Regions from separate parts of the Devosia sp. 1566 genome, predicted to be linked through region 2. Evidence: predicted binding sites of a transcription regulator. Region 2 holds the regulator's gene; the other holds the start of a gene.
The links. Region 2 encodes LexA, which represses DNA repair genes until DNA is damaged. Its sites were predicted from a motif close to TGTTCNNNNTGTGTTCNG; they were not measured.

Region 1: def (peptide deformylase) is a predicted target of LexA. The motif match lies at 4,869-4,886, and genes of this name have one in related genera.

What each region holds. Positions count from the first base shown of each region.
Region 1 covers NZ_CP034767.1:481,353-489,347, reverse strand. The annotation lists gene ELX51_RS02365 (YbaB/EbfC family nucleoid-associated protein) at 1-312, shown strand, start outside; gene recR (recombination mediator RecR) at 417-1,013, shown strand; gene ELX51_RS02355 (hypothetical protein) at 1,010-1,513, opposite strand; gene ELX51_RS02350 (DUF2945 domain-containing protein) at 1,653-1,871, shown strand; gene rmuC (DNA recombination protein RmuC) at 1,940-3,085, opposite strand; gene ELX51_RS02340 (hypothetical protein) at 3,257-3,496, shown strand; gene ELX51_RS02335 (SRPBCC family protein) at 3,529-3,999, opposite strand; gene ELX51_RS02330 (metalloregulator ArsR/SmtB family transcription factor) at 3,996-4,358, opposite strand; gene ELX51_RS02325 (GFA family protein) at 4,408-4,794, opposite strand; gene def (peptide deformylase) at 4,914-5,429, shown strand; gene fmt (methionyl-tRNA formyltransferase) at 5,553-6,479, shown strand; gene truA (tRNA pseudouridine(38-40) synthase TruA) at 6,626-7,363, shown strand; gene ELX51_RS02305 (hypothetical protein) at 7,360-7,929, opposite strand; gene ELX51_RS02300 (hypothetical protein) at 7,944-7,995, opposite strand, start outside.
Region 2 covers NZ_CP034767.1:1,698,426-1,706,420, reverse strand. The annotation lists gene ELX51_RS08360 (aminodeoxychorismate/anthranilate synthase component II) at 1-387, shown strand, start outside; gene trpD (anthranilate phosphoribosyltransferase) at 387-1,406, shown strand; gene trpC (indole-3-glycerol phosphate synthase TrpC) at 1,403-2,218, shown strand; gene moaC (cyclic pyranopterin monophosphate synthase MoaC) at 2,215-2,697, shown strand; gene glp (gephyrin-like molybdotransferase Glp) at 2,694-3,896, shown strand; gene lexA (transcriptional repressor LexA) at 4,005-4,718, shown strand; gene ELX51_RS08330 (NUDIX domain-containing protein) at 4,760-5,125, shown strand; gene ELX51_RS08325 (IlvD/Edd family dehydratase) at 5,809-7,638, opposite strand; gene ELX51_RS08320 (2-dehydro-3-deoxygalactonokinase) at 7,853-7,995, shown strand, end outside.

The DNA.
Region 1 (7,995 bases), 1.2 Mb from region 2:
ATGGGCATGATGAAGGCCGCCACCGAGATGAAGAGCAAGATGGAGGCCATGCAGGCCGAGCTCGGCGACCTCGTGGTGGAAGGCCAGGCCGGCGCGGGCATGGTGACCGTGTCGCTCAATGGCAAGGGCGAGATGCGCGGCGTGCGGATCGATCCGAGCCTGTTCAAGGACGACGATGTGGAAGTGCTCGAAGACCTGATCGTGGCCGCCCACAACGACGCCAAGAGCAAGGCGGAAGCCGAAATGCAGCGCAAGATGGCGGAAGTCACCTCCGGCCTGCCGCTGCCACCGGGCATGAAGCTGCCGTTCTAGGTTTGTTGGACTGATGTGAAGGCGCGGGGCATTCCCGCGCCCATCCCGTTGCGGCGCGTGGCGCCACCTCTTCGCCCATCGGCGTCGGGGCAGGAATGATGTTGATGGCGAGCGGCGGACCCGAAATTGAACAGCTGATCCAGCTGATGGCGCGCTTGCCGGGCCTGGGGCCGCGTTCGGCGCGACGGGCGGTGCTGCAGCTGATCAAGAAAAAGGATCAGCTGATGATCCCGCTATCGGCCGCGCTTGACCGGGCCGTCCTGGCGGTGCGCACCTGCGAAGTGTGCGGCAATGTCGATACGCAAAGCCCCTGCGCCATTTGCGCCGATCCGCGCCGCAACGAAAGCGGCATGCTGCTCGTGGTGGAAGATGTCGCCGATCTGTGGGCCCTGGAGCGCGCGGGAGTCGGGGCGGTGAAATACCATGTGCTCGGGGGCGTGCTGTCGCCGCTCGATGGCGTGGGCCCCGATGATCTTTCCATCGAGGCACTGCTGGCGCGGGCGCCCGAGTTCAGCGAGATCGTCCTCGCCATCAATGCGACCGTCGAGGGGCAAACCACGGCCCACTACATCACCGACCGGCTGGGGCATGGCACCACCAAGGTAACGCGCCTCGCCCACGGGGTGCCCGTGGGCGGGGAGCTCGATTATCTGGATGAAGGCACGTTGAGCCAGGCGCTCAAGGCGCGCACGCTGGTTTAGCGGACGCCCTTGTCGGGATCAAAGCCGTCGCCTTCTTCCCATTCGGTTTCATCGAGCGGCTCGGGCTCGTCTTCGTCATCATCGAAGGGAGCGCTGTCGGCGGCTTCCCCGGTGATGCCGGCGCGGCCATCCACATCGTCGGGCGAGAGGGCATCGAGGTGGTCCTCGGGATCCTGCGCCAGAACGCCCGTGGCATTGCCATAGTCGAATTCATCGTCGGCATCGGCCAGTGAACCCGAGAGTTCGGCGATGGCGCGATCGATTTCGTCGAGCAGCGGATCGGTATCGGGATTGGTGGCAAGATCGCCGGCCTGGCGGGCGCGGATCTGGTCGGCCAGTTCGCGCAGGCGATCGACGCGTTCGCCCGCCGGGCGGTCCTCGCCATAAAGCAGGTCGTCCACCTCATCCTGGCTGATCGGTTGGCCGACAATGACTTCGTCGACGGCATCGGCCGGTGCGGTGTCCTGCGGCAGGATAGAGCCGGGATGGTTTGTGGGCATGGCTTGCTTCCTTGAGCGAGAGTGTTCGAAGCACACAACGCGCCGGAGCGAGCGCGGGTTCACTGCACCGATCAACTGCTTGGGGGACTGCAACGGGGCGCCGGCCGGCTCGTTGCTGGATCAACGCAAGGAGCGATTGATGAGCAAGGCACTGCAGAAGGGAACGAAGGTGACGTGGAACTGGGCCGGCAGCACGGCACAAGGCACGATCGTGGAGCGGTTCACCGATAAGGTCACCCGCACCATCAAGGGCGCCGAGGTGACGCGCAATGCCAGCCAGGAGGAGCCGGCCTTTTTGATCCGGCAGGAGGATGGCGACGAGGTGCTGAAAAGCGCCAGCGAGCTGGAAGCGAAGTAGACAGGAGCGCCTACTCGCCGGGGCGAAGTAAGCCGCGGGCTTACTCGCCGGCGAAGTAAGCTACGGGCTTACTCGCCGGCCAGACGGGGTTGTTCCTCGAAATCCATGGCGTCGATGCGCTCGCCGCGCTTGTTGATCTTGCCGGTGGAGGTGAGGATATCGCCGATGTCGCGGCTGGCCTGGTTGAAATGGGTCTGCAGCTTATTGACCCGCTCGTCGAGACGCCCGAGATCGGCCAGCAATTCGCGCACCTCGCCCTGGATCAAATGGGCCTGTTCGCGCATGCGCACATCGCGCAAGAGGGCCTGGATCACCTGCACCGAGAGCATCAGGAGGGCGGGCGAGACGATGACGACGCGGGCGCGGGCGGCCTTTTGCACCACATCGGGAAAATGCTCGTGAATATCGGCGAAGATGGATTCGGAGGGCACGAACATGAAGGCGGTGTCCTGGGTTTCCCCGGGAATCAGGTATTTTTCCGCAATCGCCTTCACATGCACGCCGATATCGCCGCGAAACTGGGTTTGCGCGGCGCGCAAGGTTTCGGGTGAGTCAGCCATGCCCAGGCGCTGCCAGCTTTCGAGCGGAAACTTGGCATCGATCACGAGGCTCGGTGCGCCATTGGGCATGAGCACGAGGCAATCGGGGCGGTTGTTGTTGGAAAGCGTAGTCTGGAAGGAATAGCTGTTGGGCGCCAGCCCATCGGCAATGATCGCTTCCATGCGCCCCTGCCCGAAAGCCCCGCGGGTTTGCTTGTTGGCCAGAATGGATTGCAGCGACACGATCTCGCTCGAGAGCGAGGTCATGGTGGATTGGGCGCGATCGATGACCGCGAGGCGCTCATGGAGCTTGGAGAGCCCTTCATCGGTCTTGGCGCGGGTTTCCTGCAGGGCCTGGCCGACGCGTTGAGAGGTGGAATCGAGCCGTTCATTGACCAGACGCGCCAGATCGGAGGTGCGCGAGCCAAAGATCTCGGACATGGTTTGCATGCGGCCCGTCATTTCCGACTGCACCTGCATGAGCCCGGCGAGATGGCGCTCCATGGCTTCCGAGCGCGCCAGCACCGCGGCGGTTTCGGCCGCTCGCGCCCGGCCGGTGCGCAGCGCCGCCAGCAACAGCACCAGCAGCAGCAGGACGATGAGCCCGCCCCCCGCCGCGAGTGCCTGGAGCGGAGTGACTGCGAATTGGCCGAAAACAAGAAGCGGGCTTTCCATGCTGCTGGTTTAGGACGATTCGGGCGTTCCTCCTATGTTCTTGTGCGGCGCGGCGCAAACCGGCGACCAGTTGCGGAGGGAGTGACCCGGATTTTATGGGGCAACAACACAGGTTTAGGGAATGCCTACTCCCGCCCCCCGGCGCGTTGCGGGTGGAGCCAGGAGAGAGCCATGCCACGATATTTCTTTGATACCGATGATGGTGACGTCTTGTTCAGGGACGAGATCGGCTCTGACCTGGCTAGTGACCACGCCGCGCGCGACGAAGCCTCAAGCGCCCTGGCGGAACTGGCCAAGGACCATATTCCCGGGGCCTACCCGCAAAAGAACATCACCATGTGGGTGCGCAATGAAGAGGGTGAGCCGATCCTGCAACTGGCGCTGAGCTTTGCGATCCGGCCCCTGAAATAGCGGCGCGGGCGCTACCGACCAGTTCGCGCAATTCAGTCGAGCTCCCCGGCGTAAGCGGCCAACTGATCAATGGTGGTGCCCCAGCCATCATCAAAGCCCAGTTCGGCGTGCTTGCGGCTATCGGCGGCGTTTTTGTGGAGGACACGGGCGGAATAGCGGGTGCCCGGCCCTTCGGGCGTAAAGGTGATGATCGCCGTCAGCGCCAGCCATGGCTCGGTGGGACGCCAGCCTTCGGCCAGGGCCGTGGTCCAGACCAGGCGCTGCTCGGGCAAAACATCGAGAAAGCAGGCTTCCACATGGGGTTGGAACGGCCCCTCCCCTTCGCGCATCCGGGTTTCAAAGCCGCCGCCGGGGCGCAGATCGAGCTTGACCACCTCGCATTCGATGGGCGCCGGGATCCACCAGCGCGCGAGATGCTCCGGCCGGCTCCAAGCAGTCCAGACCTTGGCGGGCGCTGCGTTGATGAAGCGAGTAATGGTGAGTTCGTCGTCGCAAACAGTCATGGATTTGGCTCCGCGGCCAGATGGTTTTCGACATAAGCCGCGAGCCGATCCGCCCCGGCGCTCCAGAATGCACGTTGCTCGGCCAGCCAGCTTTCGGCTTGCAGCAGCCGCTCGGGCTCGATGCGGCAGGTGCGAATACGGCCGGTTTTTTCCGTCGCGATCAAACCTGTCTCCTCAAGCACCCGCAAATGCTTGAGAAAGGCGGGCAGGCCCATGGCGAAGGGCTCGGCTAGTTGCTTGACCGGCTTGGGGCCAGCCAGCAGCTGGCGGAGCACCGCCCGCCGTGTCGGGTCGGCAAGGGCGTGAAAGGCTCCGTCAAGGGCTGGGTCATAGTTCTCCATGTGGTGAACTATAGACATCAGTTCACCACTTGGCAAACTAAACCTGCTGCGCGTTGGTAAGGGGCGCTCAGGCGGCGTCCGGCGGGTCCTGGTCAAACTGGCCGGCGCCAGAAACGGGAGCAAGCCAGGGTTCGCGGCGCTTGATCCAGCCTTCGCGGGTGGGCACGAAGGCGGCCGGGACCTGATCGAGCGAACCCAGCACGATTTCAGCGCCGGTTTCGTCGAGGTGGAAGAGCGGCGCGCCGCATTGGGGGCAAAAGCTGCGCCCCTCAAAAGTGGCGTAAGTGCCGGTGACCGAGAAGCGCTCGACCGGCCAGTCGGCATAATACAAAAAGGTGCTGCCGGTTTCGCGCCGGCAATCGGTGCAATGGCAAAGGCCCACTTTGAGCGGTTCGCCCGTCACTTGGTAGCGCACCGCGCCACAGCGGCAACCACCCTGATAGGTTGTTGGCATGGCGTTATTCCTCCCTGTTGCGGCAACGGAACGGCCTTGGCGGGGTTCCAGCGCAGTTGACCGGAAGCGCCGAAAATACCATATCGGGAACAATTCCCTTTTTGCCTGGACGAATTAACATGGCTATCCGCCCCATTCTTGTGTTGCCCGACCAGCGGCTGCGTGCCGTCGCCGACGCCATCCCCGAGGTGGACGAGGAGATCAAGACGCTGGCCAAGGACATGCTGGATACCATGTATGACGCGCCCGGCATTGGTCTTGCCGCCCCCCAGATCGGGGTGATGAAGCGCATCGTGGTCATGGACCTGGCGGGCGAAGGCGAAACGCCCGATCCGCTGGTGATGATCAATCCCGAGATCACCAAGGTTTCCGACCAGATCCAGGTGACCGAAGAAGGCTGCCTGTCGATCCCCGAGCTCTACTATGAAGTGGAGCGGCCTGACGCGGTGACGGTGAAGTACACCGATCTGGATGGCAATGAAGTGGTTCGCGATGCCGATGGCAAGCTGGCCGTTTGCATCCAGCACGAGATCGATCATCTCGATGGCGTACTTTACATCGACTATCTCAGCCGCCTCAAGCGCGACCGGGTGATCAAGAAGTTCGACAAGGCCGCCAAGCGCGCCGCGGGGTAGCCACGCCACGACCACGTGGTTCGAGGCTGCGCTGCGCTGCGCACCTCACCATGAGGTCTACTGCAGGAGCGCAGCAGACCGATCATCTAAAAGTCTACCGAAGCTGTAGGCGTGCCCAGGAGTTTGCCGATGCGCGTTGTTTTCATGGGCACGCCCGAATTTGCCGTGCCGACCCTGTCCGAGATTGTTTCGAGCGGGCAGGAGGTGGTGGCGGTTTATGCGCGTGCGCCAAAGCCCGCCGGGCGCGGGCAGGCGGAACGCAAGTCGCCGGTGCATCTGGCGGCGGAAGCCATGGGCATTCCCGTGTTGACGCCGCGCTCACTCAGGGGCCCCGACGAGCAGGGCGTATTTGCGCTCCATGATGCCGATCTCGCGGTGGTGGTGGCCTATGGGCTCATCCTGCCTAAGCCCATTCTGGAAGCGCCGCGGCTGGGGTGCCTCAACCTGCATGGCTCCTTGCTGCCGCGCTGGCGGGGCGCGGCGCCGATGCAGCGCGCGATCATGGCCGGGGATACGCAAACCGGCGTCATGGTGATGCGGATGGAAGAAGGGCTCGACACGGGTCCGGTGGCGCTGGGCGAAGTGATCCCAATCGGACCCGACACCACGGCGGGCGAATTGCACGATACCATGATGCGGGTGGGGGCCGATTTGATGGGCCGGGCGCTGGCGGCGCTCGAGCGGGGCAGCCTTGATTTCACCCCGCAGCCCGAAGCGGGCGTCACCTATGCCAAAAAGATCGAAAAGGGCGAAACCCGGATCGACTGGTCGCGGCCGGCGGCTGAGGTGCACAACCATATTCGCGGGCTGTCGCCCTTTCCGGGCGCCTGGTTCGAGATCGAGCTCGGTGGCAAGCCGGTGCGCGTCAAGGCGCTGCGCTCGACGCTGGCGGAGGGATCAGGGGCGCCCGGCACGGTATTGCCGGAGCTGACCATTGCCTCCGGGACTGGCGCCGTGCGGCTCGTCCAGGTGCAGCGCGAAGGCAAGACGGCGATGGATGCCGCGACGTTTTTGCGCGGTGCCGGCGCGCTGCCGGAGAAGATCAGTTGATCGCGAAGTTCGAGATTTGTGCTCCCTTCCCCCTTGAGGGGGAGGGCCGGGGTGGAGGGTGGCCTTGTGGGTCACTGATGGACCCCCTCCCCCGGCCCCTCCCCTCAAGGGGGCGGGGAGGCCAGACCTTGGGCCGGTGCTGAGCCATGGCCCGGTTCAAGCTCGTTCTGGAATATGACGGCACCCCGTTTTCGGGCTGGCAGGTGCAGCCAACCCGGCTGAGTGTGCAGGGCGTGCTGGAAGACGCGATCGAGCGGTTTTCGGGCGAGCGGGTCGTAACGCAAGCGGCGGGCCGCACCGATGCGGGGGTGCATGCGTTGGGCCAGGTGGCGCATTTTGACCTTTCGCGCGCATGGGACCCGTTCCGGGTGCGCGAGGCGCTCAATTATCACTTGCGGCCCCATCCGGTGGCGGTGATATCGGCCGCAGCGGTGGACGAGAGCTTTGAAGCGCGGTTTTCCGCCACCGCGCGCCATTACGAATACCGTATCCTCAATCGACGGGCGCCGGCGGTGATCGAGCGCAACCATGTGTGGCACTTGCCCATGCCGCTCCAAGCCGAGCCGATGCACGAAGCGGCGCAGGGCATTCTGGGCCTGCATGATTTCACGACGTTCCGGGCGGCTGAGTGCCAGGCCAAGTCGCCGCTGCGCACGCTCGACCGGCTCGATGTGCGGCGCGAGGGCGAGCATATTGTCGTGGTGGCGAGTGCGAGGAGCTTCTTGCATCACCAGGTGCGCTCGCTGGTGGGCTCACTCAAGCTCGTGGGTGAGGGCAAATGGGCGCCGGAACGCTTGCGCCAGGTGCTCGATGCGCGAGACCGGCGTCAATGCGGGGCGATGGCGCCGTCAGCCGGGCTGTATCTGACCGGGGTCGACTACTAGACGGGCGGCGGCACTGCCGGCATCAGCATGCCGTAAAATAGCAGCAGCCCGATGCTGGCGCCCACCAGCTGGGCGACAATGAACATCGCCACCTGCATGGGCGAGAGCGTCACGATCAGGCGGGCAATGTTGATGTCGATGATGATCACGACGATGATCACGCCGAAAAAGGCAATGCCGCCGCCATCGCCCACCAGCAGCAGGAGCAGCGACAGGAAGGCAGTAAAGAACGTGGTCCAGTTATCGGCGACCAGGAAGGGCACGAAGCCATCGGTGCGCCCGAGCTGGCGCAGCACCACATAGGCGAGAGCCGCCTGGAGCAGGAACAACACGCCATTCATCAGCAGGCCACGGGTGGCCAGGCCCGGCTCAAGCCCAAGGCCGAACAATTGCGGCACAAAGGCCGAGATCGCGTTGGCCAGGAGGAAGGCAATAAAGGAGCCGATCAGGCCGCGCTGGCTGAAATCGAAAAAGCTTGCTGCCTGCCGGTTGCCGGTCAGGAGCGCAAAGCAGCCGCGTGCCGCACTGGCCAGTTCATCGCGAAAACTCGTGGTCGGCTGGGCCAATGGTTACTCGGCAATCATAGGGGGGACGCGGCGGGGTTCAGGAGCATGTAAAGGCTCACCGGCATG
Region 2 (7,995 bases):
TTCAAGGCGCAGATCCCCATTCTGGGCGTATGCCTTGGTCATCAGGCCATCGGGCAGGCCATGGGCGGCGACGTCGTGCGGGCGCCCGAACTGGTGCATGGCAAGACCAGCGCCATCAATCACACGGGCGAAGGGCTGTTCCGCGGTCTCAACTCGCGCTTTGAAGCCACGCGCTACCACTCGCTGGTGGTTGAACCGACCACCCTGCCCGCTACCCTCAAGGTCACCGCCACCACCGATGATGGTCTGATCATGGGCATGCAGCACGAAAGCCTGCCGGTACATGGCGTGCAGTTTCACCCGGAAAGCATCGCCTCCGAGAACGGGCACGCGCTGTTGCAGAACTTCCTCAACCTCGCTCGCGACTTCAACGGAAAGACCGCCTGATGGACATCAAGCAGGCACTGGCCAAGATTGCTGACCGCCGCAATCTCACTGGCGAGGAAATGCGCTCGGTGATGCGCACCATCATGGCCGGTGAAGCGACCCCCTCCCAGCTCGGCGCTTTCCTCATGGGCATGCGCCTCAAGGGCGAGTCGGTGGGTGAGATCGCTGCCGCCGTGTCGATCCTGCGCGAGCAGATGGTGACGGTCGACGCTCCCGAACACGCCATCGACATTGTCGGCACCGGCGGTGATGGTGTTGGCACGCTCAACATTTCGACAGCCAGCGCCATCGTTGTTGCCGCCGCCGGCGTTCCCGTCGCCAAGCACGGCAACCGCGCCTTGTCGTCCAAATCGGGCTCCTCCCAGGCCCTTGAAGCCCTCGGCGTCAAGCTCGACCTCACCCCCGCCGAAATCTCGCGCTGCATCAACGAGGCCGGGATCGGCTTCATGTTCGCGCCGTCCCATCATCCGGCCATGCGTCATGTCGGCCCCTCGCGCGCTGAAATGGGCGTGCGCACCATGTTCAACCTGCTCGGACCGCAGTCCAACCCAGCTGGCGTACGGCGCTATATGCTCGGCGTTTATTCCCCGGAATGGGTGGAGCCGGTCGCCGCCGCGCTTCTCGCCAACCGGGCGATCAAGGCCTGGGTCGTGCATGGTCGCGATGGGCTGGACGAGCTTACGGTCACTGGCCCCTCCTATGTGGCCGAGATCGCTGACGGCAACCTTCACAGCTTCGAAGTCACCCCTGAAGACGCCGGCCTGTCACGCCATGATCCCAATGACCTGCTGGGCGGCGAGCCCGAATATAATGCCCTCGCCATCCACGCGCTCTTTGATGGGGCTCCCGGCGCCTATCGCGACATCGTCCTCCTCAACGCCGCGGCCTCGCTGATCGTGGCCGATGTGGTGAGCGATCTGCGCAGCGGCGCCGCCATGGCTGCCGAAATGATCGACAGCGGCAAGGCCCGGGAAACCCTCGAGCGCCTTGTCGCCATCTCCAATGGAACACCCCCATGAGCGATATTCTCAAGCAGATCGAAGCCTATAAGCGCGAGGAAATCGCCGCGGCCAAGGCCCTGCGCCCTTGGGACGAAGTGGTTGCCGCCGCCCATGAGCAGCCCCCGCCACGCGGCTTTCTCGCCGCCATCAAGGCCAAGCGCGCCCGCGGCGAATACGCCTTGATCGCCGAGGTCAAGAAAGCCAGTCCCTCCAAGGGCCTGATCCGGCCCGACTTCAACCCGGCAGAGATCGCGCGCGCCTATGAAGAGGCCGGTGCGACGTGCCTTTCGGTCCTCACCGACCAGCCCTCGTTTCAGGGCTCGCCGGCGTTTTTGCGCGAGGCGCGCGACGCCACCGCCTTGCCGGTCCTGCGCAAGGATTTCCTGTTCGAAACCTACCAGGTCGCCGAAGCGCGCGCCTGGGGGGCCGACTGCATCCTCATCATCCTTGCCGCTATTGGCGACGATGTTGCCCGCTACCTGCTCGATAGCGCCCGTGAGTGGGGCATGGATGCGCTGGTGGAAGTGCACGACCAGCTTGAGCTCGACCGGGCGCTGGCGCTCGACGCCGAGTTCATCGGCATCAACAACCGCAATCTGCGCACCTTCGAAACCCGGCTCGATACCTCGGTCAACCTTGCTGGCGGCGTGCCCGCGGGCAAGGTGCTGGTCAGCGAAAGCGGCATCAACGGCCACGAACACCTGCAGCATCTCGACCGCACAGCCGGCATCGGCACCTTCCTTGTCGGCGAATCGCTGATGCGCCAGGCCGATGTGGTCGCCGCCACCCGCGCCCTCCTGCAGGGTGTGCCCCAGGCCGCCCATCCATGAGCGAGCCGCAGCTGACCCATCTCAACGAGCGCGGGGAGGCCCGGATCGTTGATATCGGCGACAAGGCAGTCACCCGCCGCCGCGCCCTCGCCCAGGCGGTGATCAGCGGTCGGCCCGAAACCATTGCCGCCATCATGGGTGGCGCCCTCAAGAAGGGCGACGCCCTGGCCGTCGCGCGCGTCGCGGGCATCATGGCAGCCAAAAAGACCGCCGAGCTCATCCCTCTTTGCCACCCCATCCCGCTCACCAAGGTCAGCGTCGAGATGGAGGCGCGCGAGCCCGGCGCCATCACCATTCTTGCGACTGCCGAAACCACCGGCCAGACCGGGGTGGAAATGGAAGCCCTCATGGCGGCTTCCACCGCGGCGCTTACGCTTTACGACATGGCCAAGGGCATCGACCGCGAGATGGTTATTTCCGCGATCTGCCTACTCGAAAAATCGGGCGGCAAGTCCGGCGATTTCCAGCGGGCGCCATGAGCCTGCTCCCGGTTGAAGACGCCCTCGCGGCCATTTTCGCCCGCGTGCCGCCCGCCCGCACCGAGTCGGTGCCGCTTGAGGCCGCCGCCGGCCGGGTACTGACCGAGCCCCTGCTCGCCCGCCATGACCAGCCGCCTTTCCCCGCCAGCGCCATGGACGGCTATGCCGTGCGTGCGGCCGATATCGTGCCGGGCGCGATCCTAGATGTCGTCGGCACCGCCCAGGCCGGCGCCGGCTTTGGCGCGGATATCGCCCCGGGCACCTGCGTGCGCATCTTCACCGGCGCGCCCGTGCCCCCGGGCGCTGATGCCGTGATCATGCAGGAGGAAGCGACCCGCACCGGCGACCGCGTCAGCTTTGCGGCCCAACCTCCCATCGGGCGCAGCATTCGCCCGCTTGGCCACGACTTCCGGCAGGGACAAGAGCTGATTCCGAAAGGCTCGCGCCTGACGCCCATGCAACTGGCCGTCGCGGCCGCCGCTAATTGCGCGACGCTGCCCGTCGCCATGCAGCCGCGCATAGCGCTCCTTGCCACCGGGGACGAACTGGTGCTGCCCGGCACCGCTCTCGGACCGGGCCAGATCGTTGCCTCCAACAGCTTCGGCTTGCGGCCGCTCCTTGCGCCTTACGCCGCCGAGATCCGCGACTACGGGATCGCTCCCGACAACCGGGCGGCGCTTGCCGAGCGCCTTGCCGGCATCTTTGCCGAAGCGCCCGACTTCGTCATCACCACGGGCGGCGCCAGTGTTGGCGACCATGATATCGTGCAGGAAATCCTGCTGAGTCTCGGCGTGCAGCTTGATTTCTGGCGCATCAATATGCGCCCGGGCAAGCCACTGATGTTCGGCACTCTGGGCAAAACCCTGGTGTTTGGCCTGCCTGGCAATCCGGTTTCGGCCATGGTGACCGCCGCCGTCTTCATCAAGCCGGCGCTCCGCCGCTGGCTCGGCGTCGCCGAACCCGCCCGCTGGCACCTGCCGCTTCTTGCGCCCACGCCGCCCAATACCGCCCGGCGCCACTTCATGCGTGCCCAAATGGTGCATTCAAGCCAAGGTGCGGGCTTGCTCCCGATCAGCGAAACCGATAGCGGTCATACCTCCTCGCTGGCCCGTGCCGATATGCTGCTGGTGCAGCCGGAGTACGATCCCGGACAACCCGCCGGCACCCTAGCTGCGGCCATTCCGCTGGACGGGTTCTAAGCAGAGCCAAAGAATTTTCTCCTGCGCCCTTGAGCGTTATTGCAGAACATAACTGGAACACCTATGCTCGTTCAGTCTTTGTTCCGATTCTGCGATTGAAGGGCTCCGATGCTGACGCGCAAGCAACATGAACTGCTGATGTTCATCCATGAGCGGATGAAGGAAAGCGGCATTCCCCCTTCGTTTGACGAGATGAAGGACGCGTTGGATCTGGCCTCCAAGTCGGGCATTCACCGCCTGATCACGGCGCTTGAGGAGCGCGGCTTCATCCGCCGCCTGCCCAATCGCGCGCGGGCACTGGAAGTGCTCAAACTCCCCGATTCGATGAACCCCGCGCTCGGCGGCCGCAAGGCCCGCTTCGAGCCCAGCGTCATCGAAGGCAATCTGGGCCGTGTTGCCGCTCCGCCGCCACGCTCGGGCTGGAGCGATGATTATGTGCGCCCCGTCGCGGTCCCGGTCATGGGCCGGATCGCCGCCGGTACCCCCATCGAGGCCATCCAGAGCCATTCCCACACCATCTCGGTGCCACCCGAAATGCTTGGCCCTGGCGAGCACTACGCGCTCGAAGTGCGCGGCGATTCGATGATCGATGCCGGCATTTTCGATGGCGACACGGTGCTGATCCGCCGCCAGGACGTTGCCGGGACCGGCGAGATCATCGTCGCGCTGGTGGATGACGAGGAAGCCACCCTCAAGCGGCTGCGCCGTAAGGGCAACACCATCGCGCTTGAAGCGGCCAATCCCGCCTACGAAACCCGCATCTTCCCGCCCGACCGCGTCAAGGTTCAGGGCCGCCTGGTGGGCCTGCTGCGTAAATATTGACGCCCAGGGTCGAAAAACTCTGTCCTGTCCTGCTGCGCGGGGTGGGGCAAGAGCGCCACTGCTTGGCGTTCAGGCATCCTTTGGCTGGCTTGCAGCTGGTGAAAGGAACACGGGAAGGCTCCGAGCCGATTGAAGTCGGTGCCCTGCGCGAACTCGCGGAGGAGTCTGGCCTGCAGGCAGAGGCTTTGCGCACGCTGCCATCCAGCAGTGCCATTGCAGAGCAACAGCTTTGGCACTTCGTTGTGGTGAGTGCCGCCGCTCCCGTCCCCGAACACTGGCGTCACTTTACCCAGGATGATGGTGGTCATAGGTTCGAGTTCTTCTGGTGGCCACTCGAGCGCCAACCGGGCCCCGAATGGCACCCCATGTTCCAGCGGGCCCTCGCCCACATCGCTCGCCACGCCTAAAGCCGGAATCGGCCAAGAAATAATCTCTTCGACGGAACTCGATTGCCGCCCTAGGGTCCTCATCAGCCGCACCAGACCAGCGCCTGTATGCCCCCTCCTTCACCCTCCCCCTTGAGGGGAGGACCGGGGTGGGGGTTTAGTCCCTCCTCCGCGAGTGACGTTAGACCCGGCTGGCCACCTCCAATGCGCAATCCGCTCAAGCCCCATACCCCCCGACAATAACTTATCCCCGCCCCCGCCGATCACCCGCATAGTCTCCTCATCCGCGCACCCAAGCGAGATCATGACGAGTGGTTGGTGCGCGGAGGCTGGGGGATCGTGGGTCGCCGCGATCCGGCCGGTGTCCGCAAGAGCCGTGGACCTCTATCGTCCGGTGGTCTTGGGTGAAGAATCGCGATGGCAGCTGCACTGGCCATCGGAACCCTGATGTGGCGCAGGCAGCGGTGCCCGCCAGGGTTTAGTTCGACATCCGCGGAATCTGGCATGCGCCGCAGGAGGGAGCGGGCATCGGCACCCAGTCGCTGTTGGCGGGGCGGAGCTTCCGTTTTGCGCAACGTTTTTTGAGGCAATGCCTCGCCAACGCCGCTCCCAACCGGAGGCCTCGCGCCGACCGGAGTTTCGCCGTGCCTTGGAAACAAAAATCCCCGCCGAAGCGGGGATCTCGAAGTCGTTGTCGGCTGAGCCTAGTGGTTGTCGCGCGGCACGCCATAGGTCTGGGCAATGCGCTGGTAAGCCACTGCTGGCTTGAGTACGGCGCCATTGCCAAGCTGGTCGACCAGCCCGCGCTGGATCTCCTGCCAGGGCGTCTGGTGCGCGGGGTACTTGTAGCCGCCCGCTTCCGCCAGTTCTTGCCGGCGCGTCGCAATCTCGGCGTCCGAGATCAGGATATCGGCGGTGCCATTGTTGAGGTCGATACGCACCCGGTCACCCGTGCGTAGGATGGCCAGGTTGCCGCCCGCTGCCGCTTCAGGCGAGGCATTGAGGATCGAGGGCGAGCCCGACGTGCCGGATTGGCGCCCGTCGCCGATACAGGCCAGCGCGTGGACGCCCTTCTTGATGAGGTAGGCAGGGGGCCGCATATTGACCACTTCAGCCGCCCCCGGATAGCCGATCGGGCCCGCGCCGCGCATGAACAGCAGCGTGTGCTCGTCGATATCAAGCGAGGGATCATCGATCCGGTGGTGATAGTCCTCGGGACCATCGAACACCACCGCCTTGCCCTCGAACATGCCGGGATGCTCGGGATTGGCAAGGTAGCGCTCGCGGAACTCGGGCGAGATCACGCTGGTCTTCATGATCGCGTTGTCGAAGAGATTGCCGCGCAGCACCAGGAACCCGGCTTCTTCCTTGAGCGGCTGCTCGAACGGGCGGATCACCTTCTCGTCCTGGATGGGCGTGTTGCGGCAGTTCTCGCCGATGGTCTTGCCGTTGACGGTGGGTGCGTTCTCGCGGATCAGCCCCTGCTTCATCAGCTCGTTGACCACCGCCGGCACGCCGCCCGCATGGTAGTAATCCTCGCCCAGATATTCGCCGGCCGGCTGCAGGTTCACGAGCAGCGGCACCTTATGCCCATAGGTCTGGAAATCCTGCAGATCGAGCTCGACACCGATATGCTTGGCGATCGCCTGGATGTGGATCGGGGCGTTGGTCGACCCGCCAATCGCGGAATTGACCACGATGGTATTGATGAAATTGTCCTTGGTCATGATGTCGGAGGGCTTGAGGTCCTCATGCACCATGTCGTCGATGCGCTTGCCCGTGCGATAGGCCATTTCCTGGCGATCGCGATAAGGCGCGGGAATCGCGGCCGAGCCGGGCAGCTGCATGCCCAGCGACTCGGCCAGCGAGTTCATCGTGGTTGCCGTACCCATCGTGTTGCAGAAGCCGGTGGACGGCGCCGAGGACGCCACCAGCTCGATGAACTGCGCGTAGTCGATCTCGCCAGCCGCCATCATCTGGCGCGCCTTCCACACAATGGTGCCCGAGCCAGTGCGCTCGCCCTTGTGCCAGCCATTGAGCATCGGTCCGACCGAGAGCGCAATTGCGGGGATGTTGACGGTGGCTGCGCCCATCAGCATGGCCGGGGTGGTCTTGTCGCAGCCAATGGTCAGCACCACGCCATCGAGCGGGTAGCCATAAAGCACTTCCACCAGCCCGAGATAGGCCAGGTTCCGGTCCAGGCCCGCAGTGGGGCGCTTGCCGGTTTCCTGGATCGGATGCACGGGAAATTCGATGGCGATGCCACCCGCTTCCCGGATGCCTTCGCGCACGCGCTCGGCCAGCACGATATGGTGGCGGTTGCAGGGGGAAAGGTCAGAACCGGTCTGGGCGATGCCGATGATGGGCTTGTTGCCCTGCAATTCCTCCCGCGACACGCCGAAATTCATGTAGCGCTCAAGATAAAGCGCGGTCATGTCCGGGTTCTCGGGATTGTCGAACCAGGCGCGCGAGCGCAGCTTCTTGGGCGCGCTGCCCTGCCCATTGGGGGAAGAGAAGCTGTTGTCTGCCGTCATTACCTTATTCCTCAATAGTTCCGCCGAGGCGAATACAGGCTGCTGTTTGCTACAGTTCTAGCATGTTAGTTGCAGGAGTGAACGCCAATCCTGTTGGATTTCGTCGCCCCTTGCGCTCGCAGGGCAACCGGGCGGCGTCGAATCGGCTAGGCGCAGGCCAGCGCAGCGACTAGGTTTGCCCGAAAGTGCGGGGCGGACTGCAAGAGGGGCAAGCATGAGTGAATTTGTGGATTGGGTCGGGGTCGATTGGGGCACCTCCAACCTGCGGGCTTGGGGCCTGAGTTCCGACGGCACGGTGATCGTTGCGCGCAAATCCGATCAAGGCATGGGCAAGCTGACGCGCGACCAGTATCCAGG